DNA from 2 places in the Rothia sp. HSID18067 genome. Region 1 is predicted to be linked to the other one. Evidence: predicted binding sites of a transcription regulator. Region 1 holds the regulator's gene; the other holds the start of a gene.
The links. The regulator HspR, encoded in region 1, represses chaperone genes until heat shock. The targets are predictions, from matches to a motif close to AAGTTGAGTCNNNNNGACTCAACTT.
Positions count from the first base shown of each region.

Region 2: the regulator HspR is predicted to act here: its motif matches at 2,920-2,944, upstream of clpB (ATP-dependent chaperone ClpB).

Region 1 covers NZ_RBMF01000002.1:286,804-302,099, forward strand. Annotated here, with positions in the region: gene D8M23_RS06335 (DEAD/DEAH box helicase) at 1-492, shown strand, start outside; gene D8M23_RS06340 (aldo/keto reductase) at 690-1,517, shown strand; gene D8M23_RS06345 (Tex family protein) at 1,652-4,231, opposite strand; gene D8M23_RS06350 (amino acid permease) at 4,405-5,880, opposite strand; gene D8M23_RS06355 (hypothetical protein) at 6,288-6,572, shown strand; gene trmB (tRNA (guanosine(46)-N7)-methyltransferase TrmB) at 6,713-7,531, shown strand; gene D8M23_RS06365 (heat shock protein transcriptional repressor HspR) at 7,581-8,036, opposite strand; gene D8M23_RS06370 (DnaJ C-terminal domain-containing protein) at 8,044-9,072, opposite strand; gene D8M23_RS06375 (nucleotide exchange factor GrpE) at 9,274-9,849, opposite strand; gene dnaK (molecular chaperone DnaK) at 9,852-11,702, opposite strand; gene D8M23_RS06385 (pentapeptide repeat-containing protein) at 12,165-13,778, shown strand; gene D8M23_RS06390 (pentapeptide repeat-containing protein) at 13,867-15,296, shown strand, end outside.
Region 2 covers NZ_RBMF01000003.1:86,077-101,372, forward strand. Annotated here, with positions in the region: gene D8M23_RS09120 (excalibur calcium-binding domain-containing protein) at 1-184, shown strand, start outside; gene clpB (ATP-dependent chaperone ClpB) at 271-2,862, opposite strand; gene D8M23_RS09130 (hypothetical protein) at 3,089-3,688, opposite strand; gene D8M23_RS09135 (NAD(P)-dependent oxidoreductase) at 3,887-4,564, shown strand; gene D8M23_RS09140 (HAD family hydrolase) at 4,588-5,253, shown strand; gene D8M23_RS09145 (Dps family protein) at 5,447-5,947, shown strand; gene D8M23_RS09150 (VIT1/CCC1 transporter family protein) at 6,277-7,578, shown strand; gene sucD (succinate--CoA ligase subunit alpha) at 7,694-8,611, opposite strand; gene sucC (ADP-forming succinate--CoA ligase subunit beta) at 8,642-9,808, opposite strand; gene D8M23_RS09165 (ATP-dependent helicase) at 10,031-12,886, opposite strand; gene D8M23_RS09170 (VOC family protein) at 13,033-13,881, shown strand; gene D8M23_RS09175 (GNAT family N-acetyltransferase) at 14,117-14,650, shown strand; gene D8M23_RS09180 (TANK-binding kinase 1-binding protein (TBK1-binding protein 1)) at 14,846-15,296, shown strand, end outside.

The DNA of each region.
Region 1 (15,296 bases):
GGGCAGCTGCCCGACCTGCTGACGGGAGGGCACCGGGTGCTGGTGTTCAGCCAGTTCACGGGGTACCTGCGCACCATCTCGCGGCGGCTTGAGGCTGAAGGCATAAAGCACCTGTACCTGGACGGGGCCACCCGCAACCGCCCGCAGGTTTTGAAGGATTTTGCTGACGGTGTGGCACCGGTGTTCCTCATTTCGCTCAAGGCGGGCGGGTTCGGGCTGAACCTGACGGAGGCAGATCACTGCTTCATTATGGACCCGTGGTGGAACCCGGCGGCGGAACAGCAGGCGGTGGACCGCATCCACCGTATTGGGCAGGAACGTGACGTGCACGTGCACCGGCTGGTGGCGCAGGGCACCATTGAGGAGAAGGTCATGGATTTGAAAGAGTCAAAGGCCGCCCTATTTGAGGCGGTCGTCAATGACGGCTCGTTTGCTTCAACGAAGGTCAGCGCTGAGCAGGTGCGACAGCTGTTATCCCCGACCGGCTCCTAATTTCCCCTCACTAAAAAGGCTCTTTATACAAATAAAGCGGGACTTTTCACGCTTTATTCACATAAAGGCTCTTTTTACGCTCCTGGGAGGGGATTCCCAGTTTCGCGCTGGGCTGGATTCGCCCACTGCTCTAGCGTGCGGGCGCATCCGGGAGTACCGTTGAAAGCGTCAGTCCCCATTAAATTTCAGGAGAAGTAATGGTCAAAAACATCACGTTCAACGACGGCAACAGCATCCCTCAGCTGGGGTATGGCGTGTGGCAGATTGAGGATAATGGTGCAGCCGATGCTGTGGGCACGGCTCTCGAAACGGGGTACCGCCATATCGATACTGCGTCTATCTATGGGAACGAGGTTGGGGTGGGGCGCGGTATTGCGACCAGCTCCGTGCCGCGTGAGGATATTTTTCTCACCACCAAGCTGTGGAACTCGGATCAGGGTTTTGAGAAGGCTATTGCCGCGCTTGATGCCTCGTTAGAGCGGCTCGGCACCGACTACGTGGATTTGTATCTGATTCACTGGGCTAAACCGCAGCAGGGCACCTATCTGGAGTCGTGGCGGGCGCTCATTGAGCTGAAGAAGCAGGGTAAGGTGCGTTCGATTGGTGTCTCAAACTTTCCGCAGGCTCAGCTGCGCGAAATTATCGCCGATACCGGCGTGACCCCGGCGATTCACCAGATTGAGCTGCACCCGTATTTCTCGCAGGAAGATATGCGCGCGGTGCACAGTGAGTTTGGTATTGTGACCGAGGCTTGGTCGCCGCTTGGTCAGGGTGGCGAGATTCTGAAAGACCCGGTGATCGTTGAGATTGCGGGTAAGCATGGCGTTTCCCCGGCGCAGGTTGTGCTCGCCTGGCATCTGGCGAAGGGGACTGTGGCGATTCCGAAGTCGGTTACTCCTGCGCGCATTGCCGAAAACTTTGCGGCCGCTAATGTCACCCTGGATACGGCAGACATTGCGGCGATTGATGGGCTTACCCGGGCGGATGGTCGCATAGGCCCCGACCCGCAGAACCCTGAGTTTTAGCAGCTGGGGTTAGCGGCCCCGATGATCGCACCCATGTAGAAGGTTCCTTTGCGCTGAGAGAGTACATAGCCTCTCACAGCAAGGGAACCTTCTGCTCTGCAGAAAGCCCACTGTCCTCTGCGACAGAACCCACCCTATCGAGAACGTTTGTTCTTTTTCTGTTTCTGCCTGCCGGGTTCGGTATCTGGGGTATCGTCCACCAGCAGCGAGAGCGAGATGCGTTTGCGGGGCACATCCACCTCAACCACGCGGACCTGCACAATGTCGCCGCTGCGCACCACATCATGGGTATTGTGCACGCGGCGGCGGCTCATCTGCGAAATATGCACCAGCCCGTCTTGGTGCACCCCAATATCGACGAACGCGCCGAATGCCGCCACGTTAGAGACCACGCCCTCAAGTACCATGCCCGGGGCGAGGTCTTCGATACGTGAGATGGCTTCTGAGAACTGTGCGGTGCGGAATTCCGGGCGGGGGTCACGGCCGGGGCGCAGCAGCTCCGCCAAAATATCACGCACCGTGTAGTCGCCCGCTGTATTAGTGATGTAGTCGGCAGGGCGCATCCCCATCAGCGCTTTCTCGTTCTCTGATGTTCCCGGCACGGTGAGCGCCCCGGCGGCCCACACGGCACCGTTGCGGGCGCGGGCATCCGCAATAATGCGCCGCGCAATGGGGTACGATTCGGGGTGCACGGCGGAGGCGTCCAGGGGCTCCACCCCACCTGTGATACGCACAAACCCGGCCGCCTGCTCATAGGCTTTAGGGCCCAGCCGGGGCACGTTAAGCAGCTCGGTTCGGGAAGTAAAGGGGCCGTTCTCGTTGCGGTAGGCAACAATGTTTTCGGCGACGGTTCGGTTCAGCCCGGCTACGCGCGCCAGCAGCGGGACTGAGGCGCTATTGAGGTTCACGCCCACGGCGTTCACGCAGTCTTCGACGGTCGCGTCAAGCCCCCGGCGCAGGGCGGTAACGCTCACATCATGCTGGTATTGGCCCACGCCGATGGATTGCGGGTCGATTTTGACAAGTTCGGCGAGCGGGTCTTGTAAGCGCCGGGCGATAGAGACGGCGCCGCGTAGGGTCACATCCAGTTCGGGGAGTTCTTCGCTGGCGGTTGCGGAGGCCGAGTAGACGGATGCGCCCGCCTCAGAGACAGTGATTTTTTGTGCTTTCTCGTACCCGCCAGCACGCAGGCGCACCAGCAGTTCTGCGGCGAGTTTGTCCGTCTCGCGTGAGGCGGTGCCGTTACCGATGGCAATAAGCTCAACCCCGTGGGTGCGCACGGCGTTTTCAAGCCGGGTGAGCGCAGCATCCCAGTCGTGGCGGGGTGCGTGCGGGTAGATGGTGAAGGCGTCAAGCACTTTCCCGGTGCCATTAATGACGGCGCATTTAACGCCGTGTTTCAGACCGGGGTCTAGGCCCAGGGTGGTGCGCTGCCCGGCGGGTGCGGCAAGCAGAATGTCGCGCAGGTTTGAGGTGAATACGTCGATGGCTTCACGTTCTGCGGTTTCAAAGAGGTTTTCACGGATGCGCTCGGCCAGGCGTGGGTGCAGGCGTTTGCGCCAGGCGGCGCGTACAGTGGCGGCGAGCCAGCCGAGCACGCGGTCTTCGCTGTCGACGGTGTTGAGCACCTGCACGGGGATGCGCAGGGCTGCGGCTATTTCCCGCTCATATACCGAACGTGCGTTCTTGTAGTTTTCGGCGGCTGCACGGGCGGCTTCACGCTGTTCGCCTTTGAGGTGGCTGAGCGGCGGCGGGGGTGTGGCTGCGTCAATACTGAGTTTCACGATTCCCGCCTGGCGTGCGCGCAGCAGCGCAAGCACACGGTGGGAGCGGATGCTGCGGATGCGCTCTGAGAAGTCGAAATAGTCGGCGAATTTTGCGCCTTCACTGTCTTTACCGGCGATGAGCCGGGTTGAGATGGTGCCGGTGGCGACTAGCTTGTCGTAGAGCCGCCCGGTGAGTGCGGGGTCTGTGGCGGCGCGGTCGATCAGAATGGCACGTGCCCCTTCAAGCGCCTCTTCAACGGTGGTAATGGCGTATTCTTCGCCCTCCCCAGTTTCGTTCACGTAGGCAGCGGCAATATCGTACACACCGGCGAGGGGCACCTCCAGCAGGTCTTCAACGAGCGCGTCCAGCCCGGCGGCGCGTGCCTGCTGGGCTTTGGTGATGCGCTGGCTGCGGTAGGGGGCGTAGAGGTTTTCCAGCTCGGTTTTGGTGCGGGCTGCGCGAAGCCCGGCGAGCAGCTGCTCGTAGGTGAGCGGGTCTATAGCCCCTTCGGTGTAGCGTTCGGTGAGGGCGGCGCGGACGGCTTCTCGCCGCTGGTTGAGTGCGCGCAGCTGGGTGAGGCGCGTGTGAAGGGCCCGCAGGTTCATGTCGCTCATGCCGCCGGTGGCTTCTTTACGGTAGCGGGCGATGAAGGGCACGCTGGCGCCGGAGTCGAGCAGGGCAATAACGGCGTTAACGTTCGCCGGGGCAAGGTGCAGTTCTGCGGCGATACTTTCCGCTTCTTCCCCTGCCCCGGATGTGTTCAGGGTGCCGTTGCGGGACTGGGGGCTGTGTGGGTGGAGGCTGTGCGCGCGGCTGCGGTTCCCCGGTGCTGGTGCCGATGCTGTCCCCTGCCCGTCCGCCGGGTTGTGAGGTGCGGGCCGGGGTGCGGCATCACCGTCACGGTTGCTGCTGTTTGCGGGTTTAGGGTGGGGGCGTTGTGCGCTCATTCTTTTAGTTTCGCACCGTCGTGGGGTTCTCTGCCACTTGAGGCGGCGTGTTCGGCGTGTTTCTGCTGTGTACCGGGGTAAGCGGCGGCTGCAGAGCACACTAATGGCGGGGCCAGCGCATCCCTTGATGGGTACGCGGGCCCCGCCATTATGAGCGCTTGAGCGCTATAACCCTATTTCTTGTCGTCTGAGGCTTGTTTCAGATCCACGATCGGGTGGGACTGGGTGATACTGGTCTCGGGAACCTCCGGGTGCAGCTTGTTCTTCACGAACCAACCGATCGCGAGCCCGCCGAACCAGATGGGCATCAGCATAAGCCCCGCGCGGGTATCTTCAGCGGTTGCCAGAATGCAGACGGAGAATGCGAAGAACGCCAGCACAACCCAGCACATCACCACGCCGCCGGGCATGCGGTACACGCTCTGGGCGTGCAGCTGGGGGCGCTTACGGCGGTAGCACAGGTAGCTAATGAGGATCATGGACCATACGAAGATCACGAGCACAGCCGCCATAGTGGTCACCAGCGTGAACGCCCCAATAATGGAGTCGCCCGCATAAAGCAGCACGATGCTTGAGAGCAGCAGCGTGGAGGTGAGGAATAGTGCGTTGCGGGGCACGCCTTGGGCTGAGAGAACACCCAGTGACTTGGGGGCGTCGCCCTCCTGCGCCAGGCCGTATACCATGCGTGAGGTGGAGAAAATACCCGAGTTCGCCGATGAGGTTGCCGAGGTGAGCACCACAGCGTTCACCACGTGTGCGGCGATGGCTATCCCGGCGAGGCTAAACATGGTCACGAAGGGGCTTTTCGCGGGGTCAATCTCATTCCAGGGGTTCACCATGAGGATCACCAGAAGCGCACCCACGTAGAAGATAATGATACGTACCGGAACCGAGTTAATGGCTTTGGGCAGGGTTACGGTGGGGTTCTGGGTTTCTGCGGCGGTGGTGCCCACTAGCTCCGAGCCCATGAATGCGAAGATAGCGATCTGGAAGGCACCGAGGAAGCCGAAGACTCCGTTAGGGAAGAACCCGCCGTGCTCCCACAGGTTAGCGATCTGTGCGTGATAACCATCGCGGGTAGTGAAGCTGGTGGCTACCATCACAATACCAACCAGTATGAGTGCACAGATAGCGACGATCTTAATCATGGCGAACCAGAACTCAATCTCACCGAAGTTCTTCACCGAGGGCAGGTTCAGCGCCAGTAGCGCGATAATGACGATAAGTGCAGGTATCGCTTTAGGTAAATTAGGCCACCACAATTGGCTGTAGTCTACGATAGCGATAATATCCGCCACCGCCGTAACCACCCACATAAACCAGTACGACCAGCCGAGGAAGAACCCTGCTGGTCGCCCCACGAGGTCGGCGGTGAAGTCGGAGAATGATTTGTACTTGAGGTTCGAGAGAAGAATCTCGCCCATCGCGCGCAGCACAAGGAAAATGGCGGCGCCAATAACAATGTAGACCAGCAGGATAGAGGGCCCGGCTTTGGAGATTGCCTTGCCCGAGCCCATGAATAGGCCGGTACCGATGGCACCACCAATGGCGATGAGCTGAATATGCCGGTTGCTCAGCCCGCGGTGTAGTTCTTCAGCTTGGCCTGTACTCTCTGCCGCCGGTGCGGCGTTTTCGTGAGGTTGCTGCATCACAGTTCCTCTTTCGTGGTTGGATCCCGGTTCGGCGTGGGACAGCCCCGACTTTCGGGGCAAACTTTGGTGTTACAACCCATGATGTGTAGGAAACTACCAATGTTTTGAATATATATTCTACATAACTAATTCGGCATGTAGTAGTTATTTTTAAGTTGAGTGTTATAAATCTATGTCTTATATCATACACGGTACGATGCGGGGTGTCGCAAGTCATGGTAAGGACTTCACAGACAGTCCTTAGTACCGCGAAAAGCAAGGGGGCCCTGAGGTAATTCCACACATTGAGATACATTAGACATTCAAGTGGAAGGTTCGCATGATGCGCCAGCCTGCGGCACACTTAAAAATATTCATTCGTTCACCAGAATAATAATACACTTTCTTAGGGTAGCTTCAACCTAATGGCCGCCCCAGGGACAGACCCAGCACCCATACACGGTACTGCCGACAGCAATACGCTGGCTGCGCCTTCATTTTCACCTGCATTGCTGGCCCCTTTCATCCCCAGCCGTCTGGCGGGTGCCGGGCTGACTGCTTTCAGCGCAAACCTCATGACCATGTATTTCCGCAACCAGGACATGCACGATAAAGCCTTCCGCCCCACCCAGGACGGGCAGCAGCTGGCCAACAACATCGTGATGCTCGGCGCGGGTCTGGCACTGCTGTTCTCCGGCAAGAAGAAGTAGCCTGCACGGCGAATGTGCGGTCGTAAAGGCCAAGCGGGGGCAGTTTCTTCATTCGCATGAAGAAACTGCCCCCGAAACTTTTATCCCCAGAATTTTTGACAGTACCCGCCGCCGCGCGCCGCTACGTTATCCTGATAGGTATGTCATCTCAAGAGCAGAACACCTCCGCAGGCGCATCGTTAGAACCCGAAACTTTGCAGGATCCCGGTAAGAAGCAGGTTCCACCCGAGTTCTTCCGCCAGCCTTATTCCTTCGTGCGCCGTGGCGACCGCCTGACCTCGCGCCGCCAAAAAGCGTGGGACACGTACTCCCCCACCCATGTGCTCGACATACCCCGGCTGCGGGCAGATACCTCTGTAGCCCCCGAAGCCACCTTCGACCCGGTCACAATCTACGGGCGCGAAGCCTACCAGGTGGTCGAAATCGGTTCCGGGCTGGGTGAAGCAATCGTGCACCGCGCCTGTGAAATGCCCGAGGCGAACTTCCTTGCCGTTGAGGTCTACACCCCCGGCATTGCGGATCTGCTGCTCAAGATGGGGCAGGCCGGGGTTGAGAATGTGCGCGTCGCTCAGGCTAACGCCCCCGAACTGCTCGATAATATGCTGGACGAAAACTCGGTTGATGAGCTCTGGGTTTTCTTCCCCGACCCCTGGCACAAGTCACGCCACCACAAACGCCGCCTAGTCTCCCCCGCTTTTGCCGATAAGGTCGCGCGCGTGCTCAAACCCGGCGGAATCTGGCGTCTAGCCACCGACTGGGAAGAATACGCCCACGTGATGCGCGATGTCATGGAGGCGCACCCCGATTTCGAGAATCTTCATGCCGGTGAAGGCGCTACCGAGGACGACCCCGTGGGCGGGTGGGCGCCGCGCTGGGAGGGGCGCATCCTGACCAGCTTTGAGAGGAAGGCCCGGGAGGCGGGAAGGCGCGCCCACGACCTGACCTATAGGCGTAAGTAAATACTCGCAGCTGCCGTTTTAAAGCGGCAGGTATTGGGGCGGTCAAGCCCTATTTCCGCCGGTACAGCACCACCGCCGAGGAGCGTTTGCGCGGTGCCGGGCGCTGCCCCCGCTGGATATTCACCACATCCCCGCGGGTGCTGGCCGCGAACACTCGTTCCGCCAGCCCCAACTTGGCGTGCGCATCCTCAAGCTGAGCCTGCAGGCGGGCGATGTGCTCCTGGTGTTCCTCCACCATCTCTTCAAGCTCAATAATCCGGCGGATTCCCTCCAGCGAAACGCCTTCCTGCGAGAGCTGCTGAATACGCTGAAGTAAATCCACGTCGCGCTGCGAATAGCGCCTGGCCTTACCCGGCGCACGCGAAGGCTGTACCAGCCCCAGGCGGTCGTATTGGCGGAGCGTCTGCGGGTGCATACCCGCCAGCTCCGCCGCCACCGAAATCACAAAAACCGGCCGGTCGGCACTGTAGGCAGATGCCGACGACTGCTTATTATGGGCACTCATAAGCTACCTAACTTTTCTTCAAAAGATCCTCACGGGGGTTCCCCTGCGGCGCCAGAGCAATGAATTTCTCGAAGGCTTCCTTCGCCTCATCGCTCAAGTTCTGCGGCAGGTGCACCTCGGGGATCACCAGCAGGTCACCGGTGCCCGACTTGGTTGTGAACCCGCGTCCTTTCGCACGCAGTTTACGGCCCACGCTGCCGGGGGTCAGCCGCAGTTTGACGGTTTTACCGCCGGGTACGGGCACCTCCAGCACACCGCCGTTGACTGCCTCATCCAGGGTGACGGGAGCACGCAGCACCAGGTTGTTTCCCTCACGGCTGTAGTGCGGGTCATCCGAGACGCGCACGGTCACGATCAGGTCACCGCCAGTTCCGGGGCGGCCCTTACCGCGCACACGCACTTTCTGCCCGTCCTTCACGCCTGCCGGGATGCGCGCCTCGGTACTCGTGCCGTCCGGCAGGAACACGGTCGCGGTAGTGCCTGTGTATGACTGCGGCAGGGTAATGCGGGTGCTGGTGGAGAGGTTATTATCCTGCTGGGCGCGCTTGCGCCCACCACCGCCGAAGCCGCCGCTGCCAAACCCGGCGTCGCTGAAGTCGGCGCTTGTGAACCCTGCGGTACGGCGTGAACCACCCGCGCCGCCAGCGCCACCACCGAAGAGCCCGCCGAGCAGGTCTTGAATGTTGAAGCCTTCGCCACCGCCGCCGGTGGTGAAGTGCACGTTTTGGCCGCCGAAGCCGCCGCCAGCGCCCCCGAACCCGGATGCGCCGCCTCCGAAACCGCTGCCGCCGAACCCTGCGGCACCGTATTTGCGGATCTGGTCGTATTCTTCGCGCTGTTTCTTATCCGAGAGCACGTCGTAGGCTTCGGAGACTTCCTTGAATTTCTTCTCCGCGGTCTCGTTCCCGGGGTTCAGGTCCGGGTGGTATTTGCGCGAGAGTTTGCGGTAGGCCTTTTTAATATCGGAGTCGGAGGCGTCTTCTTTCACGCCGAGGGTTTTATAAAAGTCTTCTGACAGCCAGTTTTCGCTTGCCATGTAGTTCTCCTTTCCCGTCGTCCGGGGTTCTTGTAACGCCCCGTCCAAAGGGGCACAACCTTAGTTTTTAATCCTATATAAAGTTTAGTCTACTAGACTCAATTTTGGAAGAGAAATCCCAGAAAATCCGCGGAAATATGCGGCAAACGGGCGGGTTCTCAATTTCTCAAGAACCCGCCCGTTGTGTGCTCTATGGAGTGTTTATTCGGCGGCAGCCACCGCAACTTGGGCGGTGCGTACCACGCGCTCTTTCACGCGGTACCCGTAGCGCAGAACCATCGAAATGTGGTCCGGTTCTACCTCGCTGGTTGGCTGCTGCATGACCGCTTCGTGAATATTCGGGTCGAAGGGCTCGCCCACCTCACCGAAGCGTTCCACGCCTTCTTTTTTAAGAGAGTCCTCAAGCTTGGTGGCAATCGCAGCGAAGGGGCCTTCCTGCAGGTCGCCGTGCTTGCGTGCGGCGTCAATATCGTCGAGCACCGGCAGAAGCAGGCTCACAATATCGCTCGCCACGAACTCCCGAAGCTGCTCTTTCTCGCGGGCGGCACGGTTCTTGAAGTTCGTGAACTCCGCCTGCAGGCGAAGCAGGCTGTCCAGGCGTTCTGCCGCGAGTTTCGCATCCTCTGAGGGTGCTTCCTCGCTCGACTCGGGGGTTTCCCCCGCCGCAGCCTGATCGGTTGCGGCAGGGGCTTCCTCGGCCTCGGGGTGACCTTCGGCGGCGGGGGCGTTGAAGGCCTCCTCCAGCGGGTCGCCCGCAGTGTTTTCGTGTTCAGCCATGATTACTTCTTCTCGTCTTCGTCCTCGTCGATAACTTCGGCGTCTACCACATCTTCGTCATCATCCTTGGAGGAAGAAGCGGAGTCTGCGTTAGCCTCTGCCTGTGCGGAAGCGTACAGAGCCTCACCCAGCTTGGTCTGGGATGCCTGCAGCTTCTCAAGAGCGGACTTCACGGCATCGTCGTCATCGCCTTCAAGAGCCTTCTTGAGAGCATCGACATCGCCCTGAACCTCAGTCTTGACGTCTTCGGGCAGCTTCTCGCCGTTCTCCTTCAGCAGCTTATCGACGGAGTATGCCACAGACTCTGCCGCGTTACGGGTGTCGGCTGCCTCGCGGCGTGCCTTATCCTGCTCTGCGTGAGCCTCGGCATCCTTGACCATGCGGTCAATGTCATCCTTCGAGAGGGAGGTGCCGCCGGTGATGGTCATGGACTGCTCAGCACCGGTGCCCTTGTCCTTCGCGGAGACGTGCACAATGCCGTTGGCGTCAATATCGAAGGTGACCTCAATCTGGGGTACGCCGCGCGGTGCGGGGGCAATACCGGTCAGCTCGAAGGTACCCAGGTTCTTGTTGTCGCGGGTGAATTCGCGCTCACCCTGGAACACCTGAATCGACACGGAAGGCTGGTTGTCTTCAGCGGTCGTGAAGGTCTCAGAACGCTTAGTCGGAATAGCGGTGTTGCGCTCGATCAGCTTAGTCATCACGCCACCCTTAGTTTCGATACCGAGGGACAGCGGGGTCACGTCGATCAGCAGAACGTCCTTGCGGTCGCCCTTGAGCACACCAGCCTGCAGGGCTGCACCCATTGCCACGACCTCATCGGGGTTAACACCCTTGTTGGGCTCGCGGCCGGTGAGTTCCTTCACCAGCTCAGCCACGGCGGGCATACGGGTGGAACCACCCACGAGCACAACCTCGGAAATGTCAGACACCTTAATGCCTGCTTCCGCAATAACGTCCTGGAAGGGCTTCTTGGTGCGTGCCAGCAGGTCGCTGGTGAGGTCCTCAAACTTTGCGCGAGAAAGCTTCTCGTCCAGGTGAATGGGGCCCTCGGGGGTTACCGAGAGGTACTGCAGCGAAATGTTGGTGCTGGATGCACTGGAGAGCTCCTTCTTAGCCTGCTCAGCTGCCTCCTGCAGACGCTGCAGAGCGATCTTGTCTTTGGAGAGGTCTGCACCGGTCTTGGACTTGACCTGCTCAAGCAGCCAGTCCACAACGCGCTGATCCCAGTCGTCGCCGCCCAGGCGGTTGTCGCCGCTGGTTGCGCGCACCTGAATGGTGGAGAAGCCGTCTTCGTCCTTGCCAACTTCAAGCAGGGAGACGTCGAAGGTACCGCCGCCAAGGTCGAAGACCAGAATCAGTTCGTCTTCTTTACCCTTGTCCAGGCCGTAAGCCAGTGCTGCTGCGGTCGGCTCGTTCACGATACGCAGAACGTTCAGACCCGCGATTTCGCCGGCTTCCTTAGTGGCCTGGCGCTCAGCGTCGTTGAAGTATGCGGGGACGGTGATAACCGCATCGGTCACCTTGTCGTTCAGGTAGGATTCGGCGTCGCCCTTGAGCTTCTGCAGAATACGTGCGGAAATTTCCTGCGGGGTGTATTTCTTGCCGTCAATCTCAGTCGTCCAGTCGGTGCCCATGTGGCGCTTGACGGACGAGATGGTGCGGTCAACGTTGGTGACCGCCTGGCGCTTTGCCACGCTACCGACCAGAACGTCGCCGTCCTTGGAAAATGCGACGACGGAGGGGGTGGTGCGGGCGCCTTCAGCGTTTGCAATAACTACGGGGTCGCCACCTTCGAGGGTGGATACGACCGAGTTGGTGGTGCCGAGGTCAATACCGACTGCACGTGCCATGTTTTTGTACTCCTTAGTGTTATGCCCCGCTTCTTGGCGAGGCGGGTTCCTTGGTTAGATTTTCGGGGCGTGAGGGGTTTTAGGCCGAGCGCATGCACGGTAGAAAGTGCTTGGATTGCTGCCCAGCGAGTAACCCCTTGAGCCTCATGTACTCAAGTTTTACACATGGTTAGATGGATGTCAACAGACTTGAGTGAAAAAGACTCAACTTTTTGAAGTGGGTGGGGGTTAGGGGTGGGTGGCAAGGGGTGATGTGCTGGTGGTCTTGGGGCGAAAACGACACGAAAGCTAAGGACTCTGCGGGCGATAATCCGCGCGATCACTAGGAGCTACCTTGCCTCTACCTCACGCGATATATGAGATTAACAACGGGAAATCCGATACATAGGGTCACCCTCGCCCTATGATGGAGGATGAGTGTTCACTCTAGGTTGAAGGAAGGTTGAAACAGAGTTGAATCCAATGAGTTCTAATGACGCAAAGAATATTCTCTGGTTTGTTACAGTCCCTCTGGGAATTATAGCTATTGGGCTTGTAACCCTGTCAGTCATGAGATACATGAAAAAACCCGAAAAGGTAATAAAAAAATTTGAATGGCTGAGAACGTTTTACATATGGATTGGAGCACTTGCCATTCTCGGCGGCACGTGGGCATTCTTCCTGCCTATAGCTATCAACTCGGGTTTCAACAAAGATGATGACGGTCCTGTATTGCGCCAACTACTGATATATACAGTAGGTGGAATCTTAGGTGTCATAACCTTGGGAGAGACACACCGCAAAAATAATCTTGAGAAAGATAAAAGCGACCAAGACCATACTCGACAGGTACACGCTGAGCGACGCAGTCGATACACCAAAGCAATCGAACATCTCTTCAATGAGAATATTTCTATTCGTCTTGGTGGCGTTTACACTCTTGCAGGCTTAGCTGATGAGTGGTTATCAGACGAAAAGACTCTTCGCAATAAAAAGAAACGCCGTAAAGAAACACAAAATATTATTAACAATCTATGTGCATATATCCGATCCCCGTTCGATCTTGCGTCAAGAGCTGAAGTGCTGTCTCAAGACCAAACACCAGAAAATTATGAGGGTGGAGCTCAACAATTTGTCAAAGATCAGGCAAAGTTCCGTGAAGAAAAAGAACTGCGACTAATAATTTTAGATGCAATCAAGACTCGACTCAGCGGCGGCACTGAAAAACTTATAGAAGGCCCCTGGTCAAATTTCGATTATGACTTCTCAAATGCGCGTTTCTTCTATCCTGTTAACTTTGCCAACAGCTATTTTAGCGCTTCATCAGATTTTTCCCAGACGATCTTTACCCAGGATGCTGGCTTCTTTAATTCTCGTTTCACCCAGAACGCCGATTTCCTCAATGCTCGCTTCACCCAGCACACCAACTTCCGCGCGACGACCTTCAATATCGCCAACTTCTCCTGGACAACCTTCACCCAGAAAGCCGACTTCCGCAATACGATCTTCACTAGACGTGCTGGCTTCTCCAATGCAACCTTCACCGAGGGCACTGATTTCTCCAAGGCTAAATTCAACGGGGATGCTGATTTCTCCGATGCGATCTTCCAGAACGCTGATTTCTTAGAAGTGATCTTTGACCAGAACGCTGGCTTCTTAAAAACATCTTTCACAGGGCGTGTTAGCTTATTTAATGCGACCTTCACCCAGAACGCTAACTTCGTCTGGGCGACCTTCACCGGAGACGCTGATTTCTCCAAGGCTAAATTCATCAGAAACGCTAACTTCGTCTGGGCGACCTTCACCGGAGACGCTGATTTCTCCAAGGCTAAATTCATCAGAAACGCTAACTTCGCCCGGACGACCTTCACAGAAAAACCAATATTTGAACGCGCGCTAGGCGATAAAACCTGTAAAGCAAGGTTTTCGTGTAAAGCCGATCCAGAAGATTATAACTTCAAAGTTTCGCACAATAGCCCCTACAAAATTGAGACTAAGGAACAGGAGCATAACGGTATAAAGTTCGTTATTCCCGAGGGCGCAGAACTTTTTGACCCCGACGAACCTTCCGAGCAGGACAACAACGACGACAATTAAAATTTTTCCAGACGCAAAATGACGCTTTAAAGCCTCTATCCTTGCAAACAAAGAAATCTGATTGCCTGCGTAAAGGAGGATCCCAAGTATGGCGGAAGCATCAAGAAACAATACAGGGGTCAGCTCTTCTGCCCCTGTTAGTACCTTTGAGAGTTTTGTCAGTGAGCACTTTGTACGGCTTCTAGTGGGGATCGCCGCTGGAGGCGGAGCTCTGGCATTCCTTGTACCTTGGCTGCTTTACATTGCAGGCATAACCGGTGAGGCCGATACGAATCTTCGCCTTCACATCCTCTACGTTACAGGCGGTATTATTGCCGTTCTGGGGCTCGTGGAAACACGCCATAAAAATACAACGGACAGGGCTAAAGCACTCAGCGAACAAGCCCGTCAGTTCAATGAAACCATCGCAAAAGAACGTGAAAAAATCGAGGCAGACAAGGCCAAAAACGAGCAGAACCATATACGGCAGGTACATGCTGAGCGGCGCAGCCGGTACATCGCAGCAATCGAGCAGCTTTCCAACAGGGAAAACGCCACAACCCGACTCGGTGGTGTTTATGCGCTTATTGGCCTGATTGACGAATGGCTCGCAGACGGTGCCCTTCTCACCAATAAGGAACGCCGCAAAGAAGGCCAGGCCATTATTAACAGTCTTTGCGCCTATATCCGCTCCCCGTTTCCCCTTGCAGAACGCGCCGAACAGCTAGATGAGGAATACACGAAAGACCTGCAGAACGATTTCCGTGGAGATACAGAAAAATTTGATGCAGACAAGCGAGCTTTTACCCGAGATAAAGCCGCATTAGAAGAAGAACGCCAGATACGCCAAAACATTATCAAAGAGATGCGCGAGCACCTACTCGACGCCGAAGAACCAGGCACCTGGTCAGCTTTTGATTACAACTTCTCAAACACATATTTCTTCTACCCTGTAGATTTTAGTGACAGCCATTTTGGTGCTTCATCAGATTTCACTCAAGCGACATTCACGGAGAAAGCTGACTTCTTCATGGCGGCATTTGCTGGAGAGACTGACTTCTCCAAGGTGACTTTCATTCAGGATGCTGATTTCTACGGAGTAAAATTCACCAAGCGCGCTGATTTCTGTAAAGCATCCTTCGGCGGAGAGGCTAATTTCTTTGATGGGGCGTTCCTTCAGGGAGCAGACTTCTCTGAAGTGAAATTCACCGGGGACGCAAACTTCTCCCGGGCAAATTTCACCGAAGGTACCGACTTCTTCAAGGCGACTTTCACCGGAGACGGAACCTTTTACAAAGCGAAATTCAATGGACCCCTTCTCTTAGCCAGGGCGCTCTTTATGAGAAACGCGGCCTTTTCCAAAGCAAAATTCGCTCAGGAAGCTAACTTCTTTATGACGGTCTTCACCAAGGAAGCAGACTTCTCCGGCTCAAAATTCAGCGGACACACCAGTTTCTTCGAAGTAAAATTCTCCAGCAGCGCTAACTTTTTCAAAACAAAATTTGCCGAGAACACACGCTTCTCTGGGGCACAATTCAA
Region 2 (15,296 bases), on a different contig from region 1:
CTCTTCCTCCGGGACTGTCGCCTCAACCGGCAGCACGGGCAGCTACTCGGCGGCTTCAACCACTCGCGGCAGGCTGGCAAGCACCGGCGCTTCGGGTGCGCTAACCATTGCCGGGGTTGGCCTGTTCACCCTCGTAGCGGGTACCACCGTCGTACTGGTGGCACGCCGCCGCAAGCAGGCATAACACCTTTCATCTGTTAGCAAGAATGCGCGCCGTACCGGGATACTTCCCAGTGCGGCGCGCATTATCTGTGCGAGCTGCGTTACCCGTTACCGCTTAGAGGTCACTGACAGACCGTCCATTGCAACATCCGGGTTCACATCCACCTCTACGGTATCGCCGTCGTGAATGGCGCCCGAGAGGATGCCCTTCGCCAGACGGTCGCCGATCTCGCGCTGTACCAGGCGGCGCAGCGGACGGGCACCGAAGGCCGGATCGTACCCTGCCAAGCCCAGCCACTCCAGGGCGGCGGGGGTAACATCCAGGGTCAGGCGGCGGTCAGTCAGACGCTTGCCCATGCCCTGAATCTGCAGGTTCACAATCTGCCCCAGATGCTCGGAAGAGAGCGGCTCGAACATGATGATGTCGTCCAGACGGTTCAGGAACTCGGGACGGAACGCCTGGTGAACCACCTGCATCGCCTTTTCGCTGCGCTCCTCAAACGGCATCTCCTGATCGACCAGGTACTGCGAACCCAGGTTCGAGGTCAGAATCAGAATCACGTTGCGGAAGTCCACGGTGCGGCCCTGACCGTCGGTCAGACGACCGTCATCAAGCACCTGCAGCAGAATATCGAAGACCTCGGGGTGAGCCTTCTCAACCTCGTCCAGCAGCACCACGGAATAGGGGCGACGGCGCACAGCCTCGGTCAGCTGACCGCCCTCTTCGTGACCCACGTATCCGGGAGGCGCACCCACCAGGCGGGAAACGCTGTGCTTCTCGCCGTACTCACTCATGTCGATACGCACCAGGGCGTGCTCGTCATCAAACTGGAACTCCGCCAGAGCCTTCGCAAGCTCGGTCTTACCCACACCGGTCGGCCCCAGGAACAGGAAGGAACCAATCGGGCGGTTCGGGTCGGAAATTCCGGCGCGGGCGCGGCGAACCGCATCCGCTACGGCAACCACGGCAGCTTCCTGACCGATCAGGCGTTCACCGATACGTTTCTCCATCTCCAGCAGCTTCTCAGATTCGCCCTGAAGCATGCGCCCGGCGGGAATACCCGTCCAGGAAGAGATAACCTCGGCAATGTCGTCAGCCGTGACCTCTTCAGAGACCATAGCCTCGCCATGGGCCTCAGTTTCGGCGCGCTGAGCTTCCTCCAGCTCCTTCTCCTTGGCGGGAATTTCGCCGTAGAGCAGGCGGGATGCGTCCGCCAGGTTACCCTCGCGCTGTGCCACCTCGGCACGCGAGCGCAGCTCGTCGATTTCACTCTTGAGATCGCCCACGCGGTTCAGACCGGCCTTTTCGGCTTCCCAGCGGGCGTTGAGCGCATCCAGCTGTTCTTTCTTATCGGCCATGTCTTTGCGCAGCGCCGCCAAGCGTTCCTTCGACGCCGGGTCGGTCTCGTTCTTGAGGGCCAGTTCTTCCATAGTCAGGCGGTCTACGGCGCGGCGCAGCTGGTCGATTTCCTCGGGGGCCGAGTCGATCTCCATGCGCAGGCGCGATGCGGCCTCATCCACCAGGTCGATCGCCTTATCGGGCAGCTGACGTGAGGGAATGTACCTATTTGAAAGTGCTGCGGCGGCAACCAGGGCGGCATCCGAGATTTGCACCTTATGATGCGCCTCGTAGCGTTCCTTGAGCCCGCGCAGAATACCGATAGTGTCATCAACACTAGGCTCACCCACGTACACCTGCTGGAAACGACGTTCCAGGGCGGGGTCTTTCTCAATGTTCTCGCGGAACTCGTCAAGCGTAGTGGCACCAATCATGCGCAGCTCGCCGCGCGCCAGCATGGGCTTGAGCATATTGCCCGCATCCATAGAACCTTCGGATGCGCCCGCACCAACCACGGTGTGCATCTCGTCGATAAAGGTGACGATCTGGCCTTCGGATTTCTTGATTTCTTCAAGCACAGCCTTGAGACGTTCCTCGAATTCTCCGCGGTATTTAGCGCCCGCAACCATGGACCCAAGGTCAAGGCTGATCAGGGTTTTACCGCGCAGGGATTCGGGGACGTCGCCGGAGACCATGCGCTGCGCCAGCCCTTCGACCACGGCGGTTTTGCCGACGCCGGGTTCACCAATGAGCACGGGGTTGTTCTTGGTGCGCCGTGAGAGCACCTGCACCACGCGGCGGATTTCGGAGTCTCGGCCGATCACGGGGTCGAGCTTACCTTCGCGGGCGAGCGCGGTCAGGTCGGTTCCGTACTTTTCAAGGGCTTGGAAGGTGCCTTCGGGGTCCGGGGTATCCACGGTGCGGTCTCCTCGTACTTGGGGAATGGTCTCTTCGATGACTTTGGCGGTTGCGCCCAGGTTTTCAAGCGCGCGAGCGGTATCGCTATCGCCGCTTGCGATGCCCAGCAGCAGCATTTCGGTGGAGATATAAGTGTCACCGAATTTCTGTGCGTGGGTCTGTGCGCTCTGAATGGCGGCGAGGGCGCTGCGGCTGAAGTTTGCGTTCTGCACAGATGCGCCAGATGCCTTCGGCAGCTTCTTAATCTCTGCGGATGCAGCTTCCGAGATGGCGTCGATATCGAGCCCTGCGGCCTTGAGAACCGCTACGGCAACGCCTTCTCGCTGGTCCATCAGTGCTTTGAGGATGTGCGCAGGTTCAATGCTGGGGTTACCCGCTGTCTGCGCGTTCATATTAGCGGCGGAGAGCGCTTCTTGGCTCTTGGTGGTGAATTTTGCGTCCATAAATCTTATCCTTTCGCGTCTTGTGCGGGGCGCATCCTGCGCCTTCTTTTTACAGCTAACTTGAGTCTACTACACTCAAGGTTTGGATGCAAGGGGCTACTGCCGATTTTCGGGACCAAAATTCAGTGCTAAAAAAGGCTCTTGATGCGAATAAATCGGCGAAAAATACGCTTTATTCGCATCAAGAGCCTTTTTAGGGCGCGGGATAAGAGGATCAGACTAGGTCTCAGTCCAGGAAGTCATACGGGCTTTGTTGTCGCGCCTGCTCCTCCAAAACCTCGTCGGTAACACCCTGCTGCAGGCGCGCCCCACGCCGGTTCGCACTGTACGCCAACGCGGCGGCAGTAATAGCGGCCGCGAACGTCAGAATACCGAAGGTGTTACCGAACCCTGCCGCATACCCCACGTACTCGCCGCCCACAAGCGCACCCATTCCTGACACCGGCACCCCGGCACGGTAGTCGGGAATGAACATCCCAAAGAGAAATGCGAGCACCCAGCAGGTAGACTGCGCAATCGCCACACCCCAGCGGCAGGCGGGGCGGGTGAGCTCTGCGGCCGCGACAGCGCGGCGCGCATCCGCAAAGGCCCAGCGGGCCGCCAGGCACAGTATGAGCGCGAGCGCCGGGCCGAATGAGATAGCAAAAATAGGTACAAGGTCACCGGCTGCACCGAAGAGGGCACGGCCTACGGTAATCCAGGCGGCAGAGACAAACGCCATGGGGTAGGCGGCGTAGAGGGCTGCAACCTGTATGACGGCAGGTGTGCGTGCAGCCAATGAGTTTACGTGCGGGTGCGATCCGGAGCGCTCTGATTTTTCGTTCACTGTGCCATCCTAAACGGTTTGCGCCCCGGGTTGGGGCAGCACTCACCATGTCAGTGGTTTTTCCGCAGTAAAACCCACATAAACCTAAACTTTAGCCAAAAACTTTATTGTTATACTGAGCACATTGGGTGCTTGCGGGTGCCCACACCAACCACGTTAAACCCATACCAACCACACCGATAAATAATGGGAGCCTACATGAAAATACTGGTTTTAGGAGCGAGCGGTCGCACCGGAAGTCTTTTCACCCGCAAAGCGTTAGAGGAGGGGCACACGGTCACCGCCTATGTGCGTAACCCCGATAAGGCGGTGGCGCTTTTGGGAGCGCACCAGAACCTCATTATTGTTCCAGGTGCCCTGAACGATTCCGAGCAGCTTGACACGATTTCTTCCGGGCAGGATGTGATGGTTAGCATCCTGGGGCAGAAAGCTACGGTACGGGAGTTTCTATCGACCAAGTTCATGCAGAAGCGCCTGCCGCTCATTATGGAGGCGGTGGTGGGTGCGGGTGTACCGCACTGTGTTCTTATGAGCGCCTACGGGGTGGGTGATACGGTACGGAGCGCATCTTTTTTCATGCGTGTGGCATGCAAGACCATTATGCGCAGTATTTTTAGGGACCGCGCGAAGGCCGACGCTATGGTTGCTAAGTATCAGCCGTATATTTCGCGGGCGTTGCCGGGCAGGCTCACAGATGAGCCTGGTAAGGGCGGGGCGAAGGTGGTTGACGTGACGAGTGTTGCGCATGTTCCGGGTATCCCAACGATTGCCCGTGAGGACGTTGCCGATGCTCTGCTCGATATTGCGGGAGACCCACTGAATGCGGGTACCGATTTTCTGGTGACGATTGAGGATGTTGTCATACGGGCGGCCTAGAAATGCCCGGTAGGCTTAATGGCATGAGCAGTAATATTCAGGGGGATTTTCCTCAGGCGATTCTTTTTGATCATGATGGCACGCTGGTTGATACTGAGCCGGTGTGGGCAGCCGCGAAGGTTGAGCTGGCGGCGGAGTTTGGTGGTGTGTGGACCGCGCAGGACACCCTGGATTGCCTGGGTTATTCCATGAAGTTCACGCTGGATAGGTTACGTGAGCGCGGGGTGAACCTGCCGGATCAGCAGATTAATGATCGGCTGGTGGGTAAGGTGCGTGCGGCATTGGCGGATTCTCCGGTGGAGTTTCTGCCCGGGATTGAGCGTTTTCTGGTGCAGGTTCGTGATGCGGGTATCCCGGCGGCAATAGTTACAAATGCTACGACTGCGGTGGCTCAGCGCACGGCTGATGCCGCCCCTGAGGGAACGTTCTCGGTTGTTATTGGTAATGATGAGACCACGCACCCGAAGCCAAACCCGCAGCCGTATCTTTTAGCGGCACAGCGTTTGGGTGTGGATCCCAGCCAGTGCGTGGCGATTGAGGATTCCCCTTCCGGGGTGCGCAGCGCTACGGATGCGGGCATGAAGGTGATTGTAGTCCCCGGTGAGCTTGAGGTTCCCGCCGGTTTAGGGGATGTGCGTCTTCGGCATGAGGAGCTGGAGCTGAGCGTGTTTAAGGCGCTCGGACGCTAGTCTTGAGGTTAGCCTAGCTTTCTCAAACTCTTAGGGTTTTCAAGGCGTCATATCAAGCAATGCTTATTATGAATAAATAAGAATAATCTTGACGGGACGGTCTAAAAATGATTTACTAATATCAACGTACCGACCGGGTTTTCTCACGATAACCACCGGGCGGGCATCTACACAGCATTAAGGAGTCGTCACTATGGCATTCGCAAAATACACCGCACCCGGTCTTACCCTTGACGAGGGCAAAGAAATCTCGGAAGTTCTGCAGAGCCGCCTGCACGATCTGAACGAGCTGCACCTGTCCCTGAAGCACGCACACTGGAACGTGACCGGCCCCGGCTTCATCGCCGTGCACGAAATGATCGACCCGCAGGTTGATACTGTGCGTAACTTCGTAGACGACATCGCAGAGCGTATGGCAACCCTGGGTGCAACCCCCAACGGCCTCGCAGGTGCCCTAGTCGCAGCGCGCAGCCACGAAGACTATCCCGTAGGCCGTGCCCGCGTCACCGACCACCTGCACGCCCTGAACGAGGTGTACACCCGCGTGATCAAGGAGCAGCGCAAGGCTATCGAATTTGCGGGCAAGGTTGACCCCATCACCGAAGACCTGCTGATCGGCCAGACCGCCGAACTGGAGAAGTTCCAGTGGTTCATTCGCGCATTCCTAGAGAACAGCGCAGGCGAAATCTCCTAACAGGCAGCCTTTCTGAGCCCTATAGGTTCACCGGGTGGGTGCCCTCCCCTAACTGGGGAAAGCACCCACCCTTTTTGCTGCCACCCCTCACGCCTGCTGCCTGGGAACCACCAGCCACGGCATAACCATATGCGCCGCATATTCCGGCAGAAGTGCGGGCGCAGGTGGGTGCGACACTTAGGCGAATAAGCCCGATCAGCATGGTGACGGCTGCCCGCATTTTTCGGCCCGGCGAACATCAGCACCCGGTCGGGTTTACCTAGATTTTCGCCCAGCGCCCGTCTATTCTAGTGTTTTGCACGCACCAGCCACCCTGAGGAAGACACCCCATGTCACCCGAGCCCCGCAAACACACACCCGAAGCACCCGGCAGCAACAACCACTCCCCCGCCCAGGCAACACCCGGTAGAAACCGGCGAGAGCCCATCACCACGCAGGCGTTCACCGCACCGGATGTCCCCGCATGCCGCAACCCCGAACACTCAGCCCCTTCCCCAACGGCGGCACGCACAGGAGCGCTTGACCATGTACCGGCACGGCACCACCCCGTCACCCAGCCAAGTGAAGCGCAAATCCGGCGGTGGCGGCGCTACCTCGCCGATGAAGAGTCGGAGGCGCGCATCTACCGCTACCTGGCCCAGCGCACCGAAGGTAAAGACCGTGAGATTCTGATGCAGGTTGCCGAGGCTGAGAAACGCCACCAACAGCACTGGCGCGACATGCTCGGTGAACACGTTGGCAAACCCGTCCGCCCGTCGCTCTCATCCGCATTTTTGCAGTTCATGGCGAAGCATTTCGGGTCGGTCTTTATTCTGGCAATGGCGCAAATGGCCGAATCCCGCTCCCCCTACGCCGAAGACCCGGACGCCACCGAAGAAATGGCGGCTGACGAGGCTATTCACGAAGAAATCATTCGCGCCCTAGCCACCAGCGGGCGCGAAAAACTCTCCGGCAACTTCCGCGCGGCGGTGTTCGGCGCGAACGACGGGCTGGTCTCGAATCTGGCGCTAACGATTGGCATCACGGCCTCGGGCGCATCCAGCTCTATGGTGCTGCTTTCGGGGATTGCCGGGCTGCTCGCGGGCGCGCTTTCCATGGCGGCGGGCGAGTTCGTTTCGGTGCGTTCCCAGCGCGAACTTTTGGATGCATCCCAGCCGACCCAGGTGACCCTGCGCGTGGCGGGCGACCTTGATATTGATGCGAACGAGCTTGAGCTCATTTACCGGGCACGCGGTATGGATGAGGAGGCGGCGCATCACCGCGCGCTGGAACGTTTCGGGTACCTCGACTGCGACTGCGACCCGTCGCTGTCACACCGTGCGAATGAGGAAGGCGAGGAAGAAAACGTAGCACTGGGTACGGATATTGGCGCGGCGGCGGCATCGTTTAGCTTCTTCGCATCCGGGGCGCTCGTGCCGATTCTGCCCTATATTTTCGGGCTTTCCGGCGTCTGGGCGATGGCGCTTTCGCTCCTGTTCGTCACCATGGCGCTGGGCTTCACCGGCGGTATTGTGGGCCTACTCTCGGGGTCTTCCCCGATGCGCCGCGGGCTGCGCCAAATCCTCATTGGACTGGGCGCGGCGGGCATCACCTACCTGCTGGGTCTAGCCTTCGGCACTACGCTGGGGTAGGTTCCTTCAGCTCTTTTCGATAAATTTTCTATCCCAAATACACAAGCCCCCGGCGGCGCGAGCGTAATACTCGCACCGCCGGGGGTCTTATTAGCTGCCCGAACCGGGCGGGATGCTACTTGTTGGCGAAGATTTCGCGCATCAAATTAGCGGCCTCGGAGGGGGTCTTGCCAACCTTCACGCCAGCAGCCTCCAGGGCCTCTTTCTTCGCCTGAGCGGTACCCGAAGAACCCGAAACGATCGCACCAGCGTGGCCCATGGTCTTGCCCTCAGGAGCGGTAAAGCCAGCCACATAACCGACCACGGGCTTGGTGACGTTCGCCTTGATGTACTCGGCGGCACGCTCCTCCGCGTCGCCACCAATCTCACCAATCATCACAATACCCTCAGTCTCCGGGTCAGCCTCGAAAGCCTCCAGAGCGTCAATATGGGTGGTGCCGATAATCGGGTCGCCGCCAATACCGATAGCGGTGGTGAACCCAATGTCGGCGAGCTCGAACATCATCTGGTAGGTGAGGGTACCCGACTTGGAGACAAGACCGATCTTGCCCTTGCCGGTGATATTCGCCGGGGTAATGCCAACCAGGCACTCCTCAGGGGTGATAATGCCGGGGCAGTTCGGCCCGATAATGCGGGTAATCTGCTTGCCGTTCTCGTCCACCGAAGCTTTCGCGGCAGCCCAGAACTCGGCGGTATCCTGCACCGGCACGCCCTCGGTAATGACGACGACCAGACCGATCTTAGCCTCAATAGCCTCCAGCACGGCGGCTTTGGTGAAGGCGGGCGGCACGAAAACGATCGAAACGTCCGCACCGGTTTCGGCAATAGCCTCGGCAACAGTACCGAAAACCTTCAGCTCAACATCGGAGCCGTCCTTTGCCTTGTGGGTAACGGTGGTGCCAGCCTTGCGGGCATTCACGCCGCCCACAATGTTTGTGCCGGCTGCGAGCATACGAGCGGTGTGCTTGGTGCCTTCGCCGCCGGTGATGCCCTGAACGATGACCTTAGAGTCTTTGTTCACAAAGATAGACATAGTTTTTTCCTATAAATCCTTCGGTGGCGATTACGCCTTGTTAGCGAGCTCTGCTGCCTTGTCGGCGCCTGAATCCATGGTGGTTGCCTGCACCACAAGCGGGTGGTTTGCCTCAGAGAGGATGCGGCGGCCTTCCTCCACGTTGTTGCCGTCCAGCCGCACCACAAGCGGCTTAGTTGCGGAATCGCCCAGAATCTCAAGCGCCTTCACAATGCCCTCAGCCACAGCATCGCACGAGGTGATACCGCCGAAAACGTTCACGAAAACGCTCTTAACCTGTTCATCGCCCAGAATAATCTCAAGGCCCGCAGCCATAACCTCAGCGGATGCGCCGCCACCGATGTCGAGGAAGTTGGCGGGCTTCACGTTGCCGTGTTTTTCGCCAGCGTATGCCACCACATCCAGGGTAGACATCACCAGACCGGCGCCGTTGCCGACAACACCAACTTCACCGTCGAGCTTCACATAGTTCAGGTCGTGCTGCTTAGCCTTAGCTTCCAGCGGGTTTTCGGCGGATTTATCGACAAGCGCCACGTGATCGGGCTGGCGGAATTCCGCGTTATCGTCGAGAGAGACCTTGCCGTCAAGAGCCAGAATATCGCCTTCGGGGGTCTGCACGAGGGGGTTAACCTCAACAAGGGTTGCGTCTTCCTTCTTGAAGACATCGCCCAGCTTCACGAGAACCTCAACCACCTTGGGCTGCAGTTCAGCGGAGAACCCGGCGGCCTCAACGATCTCCTGCGCCTTAGCGGAGTCGATACCCACCAGCGGGTCTACCTCAACCTTGGCGAGAGCCTCGGGACGTTCAGCGGCGAGCTGCTCAATTTCCATGCCGCCTTCGACCGAGCACATGGCAAGGTACGAACGGTTTGCACGGTCAAGCAGAATCGAGAAATAGTATTCTTCAGCAATGTCAGCACCCTGTGCGACCAGCACGCGGTGAACGGTGTGACCCTTGATATCCATACCAAGAATCTGCTGAGCGTGCTCGTATGCCTCGTCAGGGTTTTTAGCGAGCTTCACGCCGCCAGCCTTACCGCGGCCGCCGGTCTTAACCTGAGCCTTAATGACGGTCAGGCCGCCGATTTCCTCAGCTGCTGCCTTTGCTTCTTCGGGAGTGGTCGCAACAATGCCCTTGAGCACGGGTACACCGTGCTTTGCGAAGAGATCGCGCGCCTGGTATTCGAAAAGGTCCACAGGTGTCCTTCTTCGTCGAAGTGGTGCCGCCGTTTTAGGGTGCGGCGGCTTGGTCTGGTGAGTTACTATTCGACGTGTTTTACGCCCCTGAGAGGGCGCGCTGTCACGCTCTAAATTTCTCTCGGTTCTACTCTATCGGATATTTGGTTGAGGGTGTACTTATCAGACAACACACACGCTATTTTTGTAATGGGCATCACTATTCGGTGTGTTGGGTTTTGGCTAGACCTTCTCAATCGGTGCGTACCGCAGCAGCAGGCGCTTCTCCTCGGAGGCAAAACGCACCTTCGCCACAGTCTTATCGCCGGTGCCTTCCAGGGCAAGAACCCGGCCCTCGCCGAAGGATTTATGGCGCACCGTATCACCCACCGTCAGCTGCGGAATTTCCTTGCCTTGATGCACCCGCGAGCGGTTACGCACCGCTCCGGATGCGCTGGCTGCGGCCGCCAAACCGTAGCTTGCCGAACCATTGACCTCGGCGGTTGATGGTTCACGGTTCGCCCGGGAGCGAGAGTCCTCGTATCCCGTGCCGTAGCCGCCCGTGCTGCGCCCGTCAAAACCGTGCCCATCAGCATTGCGCCCACCGCCGGAGCTGTATCCGCTCGCCCCGCGATAGCCGCCATACCCGCTGGCGCCATTGGCGTATGCCCCCATCCCGGAGGCACCAAACCCGGCAAAACCGCCCAGGCGGCGCCACTCGATCAGCTCCTCGGGAATCTCTTCCAGGAAGGGTGAGGGCGGGTTGAACTGGCTCTTGCCCCACATCGTGCGGGTCTCAGAGCGGGTGATATAGAGCCGCTGCATCGCGCGCGTGAGCCCCACGTAGGCAAGGCGGCGTTCCTCGCTCATCTCGCCCTCGTCGGTCAGCGCCCGCTGATGCGGAAACAGCCCGTGTTCCAGCCCGGTCAGGAAAACAACCGGGAACTCCAAACCTTTGGCGGTGTGCAGGGTCATCAGGGTAATCATGCCCTGCGCCTTCGCCTCCGCGGCCTCGGCGGCAATCTGCGCGGCAGACGGGGTCTGCCCGTCGGCGGAGGCGCCTCGGGAGGGGATCGAGTCGGCATCCGCCACCAGCGAGACATGCTCTAAGAACTGTTCTAAATCCGCGCCGGGGTTCTCCGCCTCAAACTCGACCATCGCATCCAGCAGCTCCGAGAGGTTTTCCACCCGGGATTCGTCCTGAATATCCTTAGATTCGCGCAGGGCGGCGAGATAGCCGGACTGTTCAAGCACCGCCTCTAGGGTTGTGGCGGCTGATTCAGTGCGCGCAATCTGGGCGAGGTCGTCCATGAGCTTGACGAACTGAGCATACTTTTTCACGGCGGCAGCGCCCAAACCCGGCACACTCCCTGGCTCCGCGGCAGCGGCACGGGCGGCGGCGAAGAAAGAAATTCGCTGTGCCGATGCGTGTTCGGCAACCACGGTCTCAGATTTCGCACCGATACCGCGTTTAGGTTCGTTGAGAATACGCCGCACACTCACGTCGTCGTCCGGGTTTGAGAGGGCGCGCAGGTAGGCGAGCGCATCTTTAATTTCTTTGCGCTCGTAGAACCGGGTGCCGCCGACCACGCGGTACGGCAGTCCGGCGCGCATCAGGAGTTCTTCGAGGGCGCGGGACTGAGCGTTGGTGCGGTAGAAAATCGCCACATCCGAGGGTTTGATGCCGTGTTCGTCGGCAAGCCGGTCTATTTCTTGGGCAATGTAGCGCGCCTCCGCATGTTCGGATTCAGCGACGTACCCCACGATTTTGGTGCCCTCCCCCGATGCCGTCCACAACTTCTTGGGGCGGCGGTTGGGGTTGCGTTCAATCACGGCGTTCGCGGCGGAGAGAATGTTCTGCGTGGAACGGTAGTTCTGTTCCAGCAGAATAATGTGCGCATTGGGGTAGTCGCTCTCGAAATCCGTAATATTGCGAATGTCGGCGCCGCGGAAGGCGTAAATCGACTGGTCTGAGTCGCCCACGACGGTCAGTTCGCCGGGCGGCGGAGCATCCGGGTACGGCCCCTGCTCACGGGTGTTTCCCTGCGGATGCGCCCCCACCAACTCCCGCACGAGTGCGTACTGGGCGTGGTTGGTGTCTTGGTATTCGTCCACCAGAATATGCCGGAATTTGCGGCGATAATAGTTTGCGATTTCGGGGAATTTCTTGAGCAAAAACACGGTTTTGCCAATAAGGTCGTCAAAGTCGAGGGAGTTCGCGGCGCGAAGGCGCTGGGTGTAGACGGTGTAAATCTGCGCGATAGTCTTTTCCCACGGGTTATTCGCTGCCGCCGCACTGTATTCTTCGGCGCTCACCAGCTCGTTTTTGAGGGCAGAAATCCTGTGCCCCACGGCCTTGGGGGCAAACTTTTTAGTGTCCAGGTTCAGCTCTTTAATAATGAGCGTGAGCAGGCGCTGCGAATCCGCCGAATCGTAGATCGTGAAGGTCGATTTGAGCCCGAGTGCCTTGGCTTCTCGGCGCAGCACGCGCACACAGAAACTATGGAAGGTGGAAATCCACATGTGCTGTGCACGCGGGCCGATCAGCGCTTGGATGCGCTCACGCATTTCCGCCGCAGCCTTGTTTGTGAAGGTGATGGCGAGAATCTGCCCGGGAGTCGCCCGCCCGGTTACGAGCAGATGGGCGATGCGGTGCGTCAGCACGCGGGTTTTGCCAGACCCGGCCCCGGCGACGATCAACAGGGGTGAACCGGCGTGTAAAACAGCTTCGCGCTGCCGGTCGTTAAGCCCGTCGATCAGGGTTTCAGGGTCGATGGTGCTCAGCGAATAAGTGCGCTCCCCATAAGGGTCTTCGGGGTTGTACTCGCTTCCGTACCCGCCCACTCGGTAGGCGGGCGGCATGAACTCGCCGAGCGCATCCTCGTGAGCGGTGACGGTTTGGGAGGTCACCGCTTCAGGGTTGAGCTCTGGCATAAAAGATTCGTGCGCGAAGGGGTCTTCTTCCGGTGCGGAAGTATCTTCCGGCGGAATATGGGCATCATATTCGGGATCGTAGGGCGGCTGCGTGTTTTCGAGATCGGCAAAGAGGGTATCTGCGGCAGGCTCAACGCCGGATGCGGAGTTGGTGGGTTCGCTCATGATCTACCTCGCTGCCTAGAATACACGTTCGATATTCCATGCTACCGTATTTGCCCTCTCGCTCCCACCCATAGCGCCCGTTTGCCGCGCATAATTCGCTCTTAGCGGTACCCCACCGCGCGGTGCACCCATGTTACGATGACCGGATGGATCAGGTCATCACTCCCGCTATGTGGTGCGACGGCACCGCCGACGAAGCAGCACAGTTCTATACTGATGTTTTCCGCGATACATCCATTGCCGAGCAGGCGCCCGGGCTCACGGCGACGGTCAGCATCCACGGTTTCAAGCTCTCGCTCATCAACGGCGGTAACCAATATGCCCCGAACCCGTCGATCAGCTGCATCCTGAACTTTGATCCGCTCTTATTCGGCGGAGAGGAACAGGCCCGAGACTACCTTGATGAGCTCTATGAGCGGCTCAGCACCGGCGGCGTACTCATGGAGCTGGGTGAGTACCCCTTCTCCCCGCGCTACGCTTGGGTTCGTGACCGTTTCGGCATGACCTGGCAGCTCATGCTCACCGACCCGGACGGCGATCCGCGCCCCTTTGTTATCCCATCCTTCATGTTCGGCGGTACTAATCACGCTCATGCCGAGGAAGCCACAGACGCTTGGATCGCCCTGTTTGATAACGCCCGCCGCGGTGCTCTGTACCGTTACGAGGAAGGCGGACCGCTGGATGCGGGTACGGTCATATTCACCGACTTTACCCTGCGCGGCACCTGGATGGCAGCCACGGACTCTGGGACCTTCCACGATTTCACCTTCACGCCCGGAGTCTCCATGATCGTCTCCTGCCGCGACCAGGAAGAGATCGACCGCTACTGGGCGGGGCTCTCTGCTGTGCCCGAGGCCGAGCGCTGCGGCTGGTGCGTCGACTGCTGGGGTGTCTCGTGGCAGGTCGTCCCCTACAACATCGCCGAGCTCATGGCCGACGCCGCCACACGCGATAAGATCCTGCACATGGGCAAGATCGACCTGGCCAAGCTATAGGGTACTGACATCATCTGACCCTACTGTGAGGACTCCTCAGTAAATAGTAAAAGGAATTTCCACCATGAAACCCCTTGGCGTAATCGGTGGTATAAGGTCCGAAAGTAATACCCTGTACTATCAGATTATTACGGTTGATTCCTCCTATGTTTTATTATGTGCGCTCAGTGTTGAAGATAAGATTCATACGTTCTCGAAACACAAAATTTGAGCTGAAAAATAAGTTAGGAAAAACATGAATTGTGTTGTTCGTTGGGCAGATATAAAGCACGAATGGGAACCATTTGAGAATGTGTTCTGCGGCAGCGATTGGCCATTCCATCTTGAACATAACGTATCGCATGAGAGCCTCATACGCCGGTTTGAAGAGCAGGAATTCTCGGAACCTAATAACCGTGTTGCCTTTATTCACAACGATGGAGAGCACGTCGGTATTGCCATAGTACACGGACTGCAAGATTCCACAGCAGAAATAGATATGCGTATGGCAGCGAAATATAGAAATCAAGGGATTGGGAGTATTGCGCTCATTAAGCTAACTGACCTTATTTTTGAATCCAAAAGCTCCATTATCCGTGTTGAGGGCAATACACGAAGCGACAATATTGCTATGCGTCGTGCTTTTAACTCTGCAGGTTGGGTTCACGAGGCGCATTATCGAGAAGCTGGAGTTACCGTTCAGGGTATCAGGTGCGATGTCATGGGATATGCGGTGATCCGTAGTGACTGGGAAAGCGGAGAGAGGACAATTGCGAGTCTGGGTGAGTAATACGCGCAAGTAAAGAAAACTAGGTATGGTATGTCAGGATATAACCGACTTTGCGGCTGTCAGTTTCCGGTAGCAAATAAGCAATGTCGCGCGGCAGAAGACCAAGAAGCCTGCCCCGTATATATACTCCACAGCATTCTTTTGGTAAAGGCCCCACGCTGACGCACCCAACCGCTCTGCGCAATAATGGAAGGTATGGGTCTATCACAAGGTCAGAAGAAACGCCGCTACGGCGCGAACACGAAAGCCGCTCACATTCCAGGGGGCGGAATCCCCGACCCGCAGCATAGCGAAACCCGTGAGCTTCGGCAGTTTATGGAGGAACGCGCCGCCCACGATCAAGCGACCGGGCGGGGTTCACGTGTTTTCCTCCACGTTGCGGTCGCTATTTCCCTGCTCATGGGCGTGTACCTTTTCGCGTGGGTGCTTCCCGGCTACGGCAGGCTGGCGGGTGCCCCCGTTCCCGAGCTGTCACTGGCCCTGAGTACGGATGCGCTGGGGTCGTTCGCACACGGGCTTTCTTCCTCCCCCGCGGGTGACGCCCTGGGGCCTTACACGTATGCGCACCGTTCAGTGGGTTTGGCGTTTGCAGTGTTTTTCGGGTTGTCTGTGGCGGGCCTGTCGTGGGCGGCGACGGCGAAAAAGC